One region of the Sphingomonas sp. GW821-FHT02B09 genome, then DNA from elsewhere that is predicted to be linked to it. Evidence: riboswitches for the same ligand, from Rfam matches in the RefSeq annotation. Region 1 holds a riboswitch; the other holds the start of a gene.
What was found. A riboswitch is a leader RNA that binds a small molecule or an ion and turns the genes downstream of it on or off. The one in region 1 is predicted to bind glycine.
Positions count from the first base shown of each region.

Region 2: another riboswitch for glycine. It lies ahead of AC07U4_RS20975 (L-serine ammonia-lyase); the one in region 1 lies ahead of gcvT (glycine cleavage system aminomethyltransferase GcvT).

Region 1 covers NZ_JBWKVV010000001.1:1,139,534-1,144,190, forward strand. The annotation lists gene gcvPA (aminomethyl-transferring glycine dehydrogenase subunit GcvPA) at 1-437, opposite strand, end outside; gene gcvH (glycine cleavage system protein GcvH) at 685-1,056, opposite strand; gene gcvT (glycine cleavage system aminomethyltransferase GcvT) at 1,056-2,261, opposite strand; glycine riboswitch at 2,320-2,425, opposite strand; glycine riboswitch at 2,426-2,518, opposite strand; gene AC07U4_RS05245 (hypothetical protein) at 2,618-3,253, opposite strand; gene ispH (4-hydroxy-3-methylbut-2-enyl diphosphate reductase) at 3,423-4,394, shown strand; gene thrB (homoserine kinase) at 4,447-4,657, shown strand, end outside.
Region 2 covers NZ_JBWKVV010000008.1:3,426-8,082, forward strand. The annotation lists gene AC07U4_RS20965 (helix-turn-helix domain-containing protein) at 1-146, opposite strand, end outside; gene AC07U4_RS20970 (replication initiator protein A) at 600-1,565, opposite strand; glycine riboswitch at 1,918-2,007, shown strand; gene AC07U4_RS20975 (L-serine ammonia-lyase) at 2,113-3,528, shown strand; gene rfbB (dTDP-glucose 4,6-dehydratase) at 3,690-4,657, shown strand, end outside.

The DNA.
Region 1 (4,657 bases):
CCGATCGCTTCCCAGCAGGCGGTCGAGCCGTCGTACATCGACGCGTTCGCCACGTCGGTGCCGAGCAGCCGCGCGACCTGCGTCTGGAACTCGAACAGCATCTGCAGCGTGCCCTGCGCGATCTCGGGCTGATACGGCGTATAGGCGGTGAGGAACTCGCCACGCTGGATCAGGTGATCGACGCTCGCCGGCACGTGATGGCGATAGGCGCCCGCACCGAGGAAGAACGGCACTTCGCCCGCGACCGTGTTCTGGCGGGCGAGCGCGGTCATGTGCCGCTCGACCGCCAGTTCGGAGGCGTGGTTCGGCAGGTCGTGGATCGGGCCGGACAGGCGGGCGGCCTCGGGCACGTCGACGAACAGATCGTCGATCGATCCCGCACCGATGACCGCGAGCATCGCGTCGCGGTCGGGCTGGGTAAGCGGCAGGTAGCGCATCATCATTCCCTTGAGAGCCCCGCGTGTGGGAAGGGCTTTACCTATGGCGACGGGCTGAGGTTCGATCCATCATCCCCGCAGATCCCGTCACCCCGGACCAGTTCCGGGGTCCACCGGGCAGCAGGGGCGCCCTATCGTTTCAGACCATCCTCCTCGCCGCCGCGTGGACCCCGGAACAAGTCCGGGGTGACGTATCAAGCGCGGCGAAGCATCGACCAGAGCGGAGCACCAATTGCGAGGCTGATCGTTACAGCTTGGCGACGAACTCCGCATAGGCGGCTTCGTCCATCAGCGTCTCCAGCTCGGCCGGATCGCTGAGCGTGATCCTGAAGAACCAGCCCTCCGCTTCCGGATCCGAGTTGACGAGGCTGGGATCGTCCGACAGCGCGGCATTGCCCTCGGTCACCGTCCCCGACACCGGCGAATAGACGTCCGACGCGGCCTTGACCGATTCGACCACCGCGGCCTCGTCGCCCTTGCCGAGCTGCTTGCCCGTCTCGGGCACCTCGACGAACACGATGTCGCCGAGCTGGCCCTGCGCATAATCGGAGATGCCGACGGTGCCGGTGTCGCCATCGACATCGACCCACTCATGATCTTCGGTGAAATAACGGCTCATCACTTGCCTCCTGCGCGGACATAGCGGTGGGGAACGAACGGCATCGGAGCGACCGTCGCCTCGTGGATCTTGCCGCGCTGGACAAGGCGCAGCGGCGTGCCGGCCTCGGCGAGCGCGGCGGGAACATAGGCCATGGCGATCGGCGCACCGACGCTCGGCGCGAAGCCGCCGCTGGTGACGCGGCCGATCACCGCGCCCTCGGCGTCGACGACGCTCGCGCCCTCGCGCACCGGCTGGCGCCCGGCGACCGACAGGCCGACGCGCTTGACCGCGGGACCATCGGTCCGCTCGGCGAGGATACGCGCGGCGCCGGCGAAATCGGCGGCCTCGCGGCGGCGCTGGGACAGAGCGAAGCCGAGGTCGGCCATCACCGGCGTCGTCTCGGGATCGAGATCGTGGCCGTAGAGCGGCAGCCCGGCCTCGAGCCGCAGCGAATCGCGCGCGCCGAGGCCGATCGGCTTGACCTCGGGCTCGGCGCAGATCGCATCGGCGAAATCGGCGGCGGCCTCGGCGGGGATCGAAATCTCGACGCCGTCCTCGCCGGTATAGCCCGAACGGCTGATCCACAGCGCATGGCCGTTCCAGTCGAACGCGCCCGCGGTCATGAACACGAGATCCTCGACGCCGGGGATCAGGCGCGACACGGCGGCGACCGCCTTGGGCCCCTGCACCGCGAGCAAGGCCTGATCTTCCATCAGGTTCATCGTCAGATCGTCGGGCAGCACGTCGAGCAGATAGGCGAGATCGTCATATTTGGTCGCGCCGTTGACGACGACATAATGGCTCGCCGCGCCGAACGGATGTGCGCCCTCGGCGGGCAGCGTCGTGACCATCAGATCGTCGAGGATGCCGCCCTCGTCGTTGAGCAGCAGCGAATAGCGTATCTTGGTCGCGGCGAGCCCGGCGATATCGCCCGGCAGCACCGCTTCGAGCGCCTTGGCGACGCCGGCGGCGTCGAGCCCGTCGCCGGTGAAGCCGACCTGACCCATATGGCTGACGTCGAACAGGCCGGCGGACTCGCGCGTCCACAGATGCTCGGCCATGATGCCCTCATATTGAACGGGCATTTCATAGCCGGCGAACGGCACCATGCGGCCACCGCGGGCGCGGTGCCAGCCGTCGAGCGGCAGCAGCTGGATTGCGGGCTCGTCGCCGTCGAGGTCGTCGAGCGGGTCGGGCAAGGTGTCTGGCAGCGAATCGCTCATCAACCGTCTCCAAGAAAGGCACGGGACCAAAGACGGCACGGGGCCGCAATCGATCCGTCATACCCCCTCTGTCACGGTGACCTGAGAGCTTTGACCCGGCGCTTGGCGCGGCGGGCTTACCCCTTCGGTGGCTCCTCAAAGGAACGCTTTCCAGAGTGTCGATAAGGCAGCGCGCGGTCCCGTTTGCCTGAGAGATTCCGGGGTGGTTGCTCCTTCGGCGGCCTCCTTGTGCAGAGGCTCTCTCCCGCGCCCGCCCATGCCGGTCGCCCGGCATCGACGCGTGGTGCTGTGACGGGCAGCGGGGCCTTAGTCAATGCGGAAACGCCCTCCCCTCCCTGCGCGGGAAGGGATGAGAATCAGCGTTGCGCGTTATACTTCAGCTGGTCGTCGGTGAGCTGGAAGCCGACCAGCGCCTCGAAGGTCGCGCGCAGCACTGCGGAGCGCACCTCCGGCCGCGCCAGCGGATCGGTCGCGGCATCCTCGTCGCCCGCCTTGCGCTTGCGGGTGAGCTGGTTGCGCACCTCGTCGGGCAAGGTCGCCGCCGCCCGCGCGATCTGCGTCGAGGCGGTGCCCTGCGCCTGCGCGCGCGCCTGCCCGGCGTCGAAATGCACCGCGATCTGCCCCTTGCGCTTGGCGGTCACCGCCGAGCCGCCGCGGACGATCGCGATATAATAAGGCAGCACCACGTCGCGCGGACCCTCGGTCCGCGTCCGCCGCGCGAGCACGTCGAAGGTGACGCTGGTGGCGATCTGCTCGCCGGCGTCGTTGCAGGCGCCGCGCACGTTGGTCATGCTGGCGACGACGTCGATCGCGCTCGCGTCGCGGCTCGTCGCAGGATCGAACAGGGTGATGTCGCCGGTACCGGCGGCGACGCCGACCGTCGGGCAGGCGGAGCGCACGGCGGAGATGCCGCCTTCGACGATCTCGCCCTTGCTGGCGCAGCCCGAGAGGATCAGCGCGAGGGCGGACAGGCCTAAAGCCGAGGTTTTCAAGAGGACGCGTACCTTTGTCGAACGGACAGTGATGCCCCGCCGGAGAACCCGGGCGATGCGCGGCGCACCATAGGAACCGGCTTTCCCGCGTGCAAGCAATCGCGTACTTCCGCGCGGTGAGCCAATCGCGTACTTCCGTGCGCCGCACCAATCGCGTAGAACCGCCGGCATGGCCTCCCAATTCCCCGCGGACGGCGGCAAGCCCGTCCTCGAACTGCTGATCGCCGCACCGCGCGGCTTCTGCGCCGGCGTCGACCGCGCGATCCGCATCGTCGAACTCGCGATCGAGAAGCACGGCGCGCCCGTCTACGTCCGCCACGAGATCGTCCACAACAAGTTCGTCGTCGACACGCTGAAGGCGCAGGGCGCGGTGTTCGTCGAGGAGCTCGACCAGGTGCCCGACGGCGCGCCGGTGGTCTTCTCCGCGCACGGCGTGCCCAAGTCGGTGCCGGTCGACGCGCAGAACCGCGGCCTCGACTATCTCGACGCGACCTGCCCATTGGTGTCGAAGGTCCATCGTCAGGCCGAGCGGCTCGTCGCCGCGGGCCGCCACATCGTCTTCATCGGCCACGCCGGCCATCCCGAGGTCGTCGGCACCTTCGGTCAGGTGCCCGCCGGCGCGATGTCGCTGATCGAGACCGCCGCCGATGCCGAGATCTTCGCGCCGGTCGATCCCGACAATCTCGCCTTCCTCACCCAAACGACGCTGTCGGTCGACGACACCGCCGCGGTGGTCGCGGTGCTGCAACGCCGCTTCCCCACCATGCTGCCGCCGCGCGGCGAGGACATCTGCTACGCCACCTCGAACCGGCAGGCGGCGGTCAAGGCGATCGCCGCGGCGTGCGACGCGATGCTGGTGATCGGCGCGCCCAATTCGTCCAACTCGGTGCGGCTGGTCGAGGTGGCGGAGCGCGAGGGCATTCCGGCGCGGCTGATCCAGCGCGCCGGCGATCTCGACTGGACGTTCCTCGACGGCGTCGGCACGCTCGGCATCACCGCCGGCGCCTCCGCGCCGGAGCTGCTGGTGCGCGAGCTGGTCGACCTGCTCTCCACCCGCTTCGCGATCACCGAGCGCGAGGAGGAAACGACGCGCGAGACGATCGCATTCAAACTGCCACGCGGCCTCGACGCCGCGGCATAGGCTGACCGTCCCCCGGCGCACGTCCGGGGGACGTGGAGACTGGGGAGGGATCATGGCCGTCTACACGCACGTCTCGGCCGAGGCGCTGTCCGCGTTCCTGCGCCGCTACGCCGAGGTCGGCGAGCTCGTCTCCGCCAAGGGCATCGCCGAGGGCGTCGAGAACAGCAACTATCTCGTCGACACGACGACCGCGCGTTTCATCCTGACGCTCTACGAGAAGCGCGTCGACGCCGGCGACCTGCCCTTCTTCCTCGACCTGCTCG
Region 2 (4,657 bases), on a different contig from region 1:
CCCGCCTCGATACTGTCGCGCAGCACCGGCGCACCGGTGCGGTGGGGTGTGCGGGTACGTGCCGGGGCGCATGATCGATCGCGCAGCCCGTCGCCCGCCCGCGCGAGCACGCGGGCGCTCGCCTCCCCGAGGGTAAACGCCGTCATCTTCCATCCCCTTGCGGGGCCGGGACCGAGGACAAAAAAGACCGTGGCGCGAAACGCGCATCCTTGAACCGGAACGGGTTCGGAGCTATTCGGGAGACGTGAGCTGTTGAAAAGTCACCGATCGACGTTTGGCGACGCCGGTCTCTCGAATATTTCCTTGGGATGCCCGGCCTTCGTGCCGGGCTTTCCTTTATGTGGTCACGGCCACTCCATGAACATCGCCGCGGTCGACATGACCGCGTGTCATTCTTGTTGCAGCAATGATCCAACAGCGGAAGCGCTTACGATTCGTGCTTTCGAGTATTTAGCCCGAAAAAGTTCGTGCTTTCGAGTAGAATAGACGTTTCTATTCGTGCTTTCGAGTAACAATGGCGCGCCGCCATTCGTGCTTTCGAGTAGGAATGCACCGCATTCATTCGTGCTTTCGAGTAACAATTCGCAGCCGTCGGCGAATCACCCGACCGGATTGGTTCCCTCTGCCACGGCCGATTCGACGATGGTGCGATGCTCGCTCAGCACCGCCTGCCCCGGCTGCGGCCGCGGCGTGATCACCACCCGGTTCTGCGGCGCCTTGCGGCCGCGGCGCGGGGCGGCGCCTTCCTCCTCGGCCGCCTCGCTCTCGACCAGCTCGAGATGGTAATCGGGGATGCCGTCGGTCGCGACGATCTGCTTGAGCGCCGCCTTGAAGTTCGACAGCGGGTTCTGATAGCCGATCTGCAGGCGGAAGGTGGCGAGATCGAGGTCGAGCCCGCCCTCCTCGCAGGTCGAGCGCGCCACCTCGTAGATGCGCCGTTCGATCGGCCCGAGCTGGAAGTAAGCGGCGGCATAATCGAGCACGTGGCGATCGAGCAGGATCGCGCGGAACAGCCAGTCGCACAGCCGCACCTTGACCGCCTTCAGCCGCCGCTCACCGCTCTTCGTCTTGGAATAATGGAGTTTTGCTTCGGAGAGCCACGAGAAGAAGCCCTCCTCCCCCTCCCCGCCCGCTTCGATGTTGGTCTTGATCTGCGTACCCTGTAGCCGTTCCAGCGCCTCCGACAGCCGGCCGTAGGAGCGCGCGCTGTGGTTGGAGCCGGTGACCGAAAACAAATCGTGCGCGGTGAAGATGAAGTCCTGCTCGACGTGCTCGCCCGCCTCGAGCTTCGCTGCCATCAGGCTGGCGATATAGAGCACGATCTCCTTGTCGTAGATCGTCGCGACGCCGCTTGCCGAGGGTCGCACCTCGATCGACACGGTGGCGTGGTCGTAGGTCAGCGGCTTCATCCAGGCGTTCTTGGACAGCGCGAAGAAGGGAAAGGCCATCAGCGACCGCTCGCCGCGGATCTCGCCGTGCAGCGGGCTGTCGAGCGTGAACAGGTCGCGGTGCGGCACGGTACCGGCGCTGGCGGACGGGCGGGTCGGGGCAGGGGAACGGGCCATGATCATTTCCTACTCGAAAGCACGAACTTTTGGCACCCCACACGGGATTCCCGAGGGAAAATGGGCTTGGACGCCGTCCCATTCGTGCTTTCGAGTAGGAAATGGCGCGCGAGCGGCGGGTTTCGCCGACCCATGGCGGGCTCCGGCAGGAGCGGGCGCCGCGCCCGACGTATGCCGTACGACGCGTCGGATTGTCGACATGTCTATGCCTCGACCTTGTACTGCCAAGTCCTTCGAATCTTTTGCGGTGCCAGACGCCACGAGGTCGATCTGTCGACATGTCGATAGCTCGACAGGATGGAACGGGCGCGTGCGGTGCCCTTGACCGGTGGCGGGGCGATGATACCGTCCGCGACGTCGATCAGGGAGAGACCGGGCTGGCCCCGGCGCCGAAGGAGCAACCGCCCCGGAAACTCTCAGGCAGAAGGACCGATCGACGACGACATCTGGAGAGTGGCGCCAGCCGGTGCCCGCCGACGGGATAATGATCTCAGGCGCAAGGGACAGATGGGGCATGCAGGCCGGCAGCGACCGGCGGAAGGACCGCATGCACACCGATCCCGTCACCGCGCCGCTCGACCGCAACCTCGATCGCCCGATCAGCGTCGCCGAATTGTTCACGATCGGCATCGGCCCGTCGAGCTCGCATACCGTCGGCCCGATGCGCGCCGCCTTCGACTTCGGGCAGCGCGCGCTCGGACAGGGCGCGGGGCAGGGGATAGGGCAGGGGGCTCCGGTCGGCGTCACCTGCGATCTCTACGGCAGCCTCGCGCTCACCGGGCGCGGCCATGCCACCGACACCGCGACGATCCTCGGCCTCGCCGGCTGGGAGCCCGAGCGGCTCGATCCCGATGCCGCGCCGGCGATCCTCGCCGATATCCGCGTCGAGCGGCGGCTGACGCTCGCCGGCCGCCACGTCATCGCCTTCGCGCCCGACGACGTCGTCTTCCACCCGCGCGACTTCCTGCCCGAACATCCCAACGGCATGACCTTCACCGCCCGCTATGCCGATGGCGCAACCTATGCCGAGACCTATTTCTCGATCGGGGGCGGCGCGATCCTGCGCAAAGGCGAACGGCTCGCCGCGGGCAATGTCGCGGTGCGCCACCCGTTCGGCTCGGGCGCCGATCTGCTCGTGCTCGGCGATGCCACCGGCCTGTCGATCGCCGAGCTGGTCCGCGCCAACGAGGAGGCGTGGCGCAGCCCCGCGGAGACCGACGCCTTCCTCGACGCGGTCCGCGCCGCGATGAGCGCGTGCATCGACCGCGGCATCGCGCAGGAGGGCATATTGCCCGGCGGCCTCAAGGTGCGGCGCCGCGCTCGCGCGATCCAGCAGGGCCTCACCGGCGACACGCCCGGCCGCAATCCCGCCGAGGTGTTCGAGTGGGTCAGCCTGTGGGCGCTCGCGGTCAACGAGGAGAATGCCGCCGGTGGCCGGGTGGTCACCGCGCCGACCAACGGCGCGGCCGGCGTGCTGCCCGCGGTGCTGCGCTTCTACGAGACGCTGATCGAGGGCGCCGACGACGAGGGCGCGCGCCGTTTCCTGCTCACCGCCGCGGCGATCGGCATGCTCTACAAGAAACGCGCGTCGATCTCAGCCGCGGAGATGGGGTGCCAGGGGGAGGTGGGGGTCGCCTGTTCGATGGCGGCGGGGGCGCTCGCCGCGGTGCTCGGCGGCAGCAACCGCCAGATCGAGAATGCCGCGGAGATCGGCATGGAGCACAATCTGGGCCTCACCTGCGACCCGATCGGCGGGCTGGTGCAGATCCCGTGCATCGAGCGCAACACGATGGGTGCGGTGAAGGCGATCAACGCCGCCTATCTCGCGCTGCGCGGCGACGGCAGCCACGTCGTCAGCCTCGACGCGGTGATCGAGACGATGCGCCAGACCGGCGAGGACATGCGCTCGAAATACAAGGAGACGAGCCTCGGCGGGCTCGCCGTCAACGTGGTGGAATGTTGACGTGTCGGCGTGTCGACAGCCATACATCCAAGCATGTGCGACTTGAGCGGAATGCACATCGACAAACCTAATCGTCGATCCCTATGCAATCCGACATGTCGACACGGCGACATGTCGTAGCCTAGATGTGCCTGTTAACCCTTTGCAGCTAGGCACAAGCCATGCGTATTCTCGTCACCGGGGGAGCCGGCTTCATCGGCTCGGCGTTGGTCCGCCACCTGATCCGCAACACCGGGCACGAGGTGCTGAACCTCGATGCGTTGACCTATGCCGGTACGCTGACCGCCCTCGCGCCGATCGCCGACGATCCCCGCTATCGTTTCGTCCATGCCGACGTGTGCGATGCGGCGGCCGTCGGCGCCGCGATCCACGACTTCCGCCCGGACGTGATCACCCATCTGGCCGCCGAGAGCCATGTCGACCGATCGATCGATGGCCCTGGCGCCTTCGTACAGACCAACGTCGTCGGCACCTTCACGATGCTTACCGCCGCGCGTGCCTATTGGCAGGGCCTCTCACAAACCGATCGGGCGGCCTTCCGCTTCCATCACATTTCGACCGACGAGGTGTTCGGTTCGTTGGGGCCTACCGGTGCATTCACCGAAGAGACGCCCTATGATCCGCGCTCGCCCTATTCGGCGTCAAAGGCGGCATCCGATCATCTGGTCAGTGCCTGGGGCCATACGTATGACCTGCCGGTGCTCGTCACCAATTGCTCGAACAACTACGGCCCCTATCATTTTCCCGAAAAGATGATCCCGTTGATGATCGTCAAGGCCATGGCGGGAGAGACCTTGCCTGTCTACGGGCGCGGCGAAAACGTGCGCGACTGGCTGTTCGTCGAGGATCACGTCCGCGCATTGCAAGCGGTGTTCGAACGTGGCGTCCCGGGGCGCCGCTACAATATCGGCGGCAGCGCCGAGCGACGGAATATCGACGTGGTCGAAACACTCTGTGCGACGCTTGATCGACTGCGGCCGCGCGAGAAGGGAGGCTCCTACGCCGAACAGATCGGCTTCGTTGCCGATCGTCCGGGTCACGATCAGCGCTATGCGATCGACGCTACCCGCATCCGTGCCGAACTGGGCTGGGTGCCACAGGAGAGTTTCGAAAGCGGCCTGGAAATGAC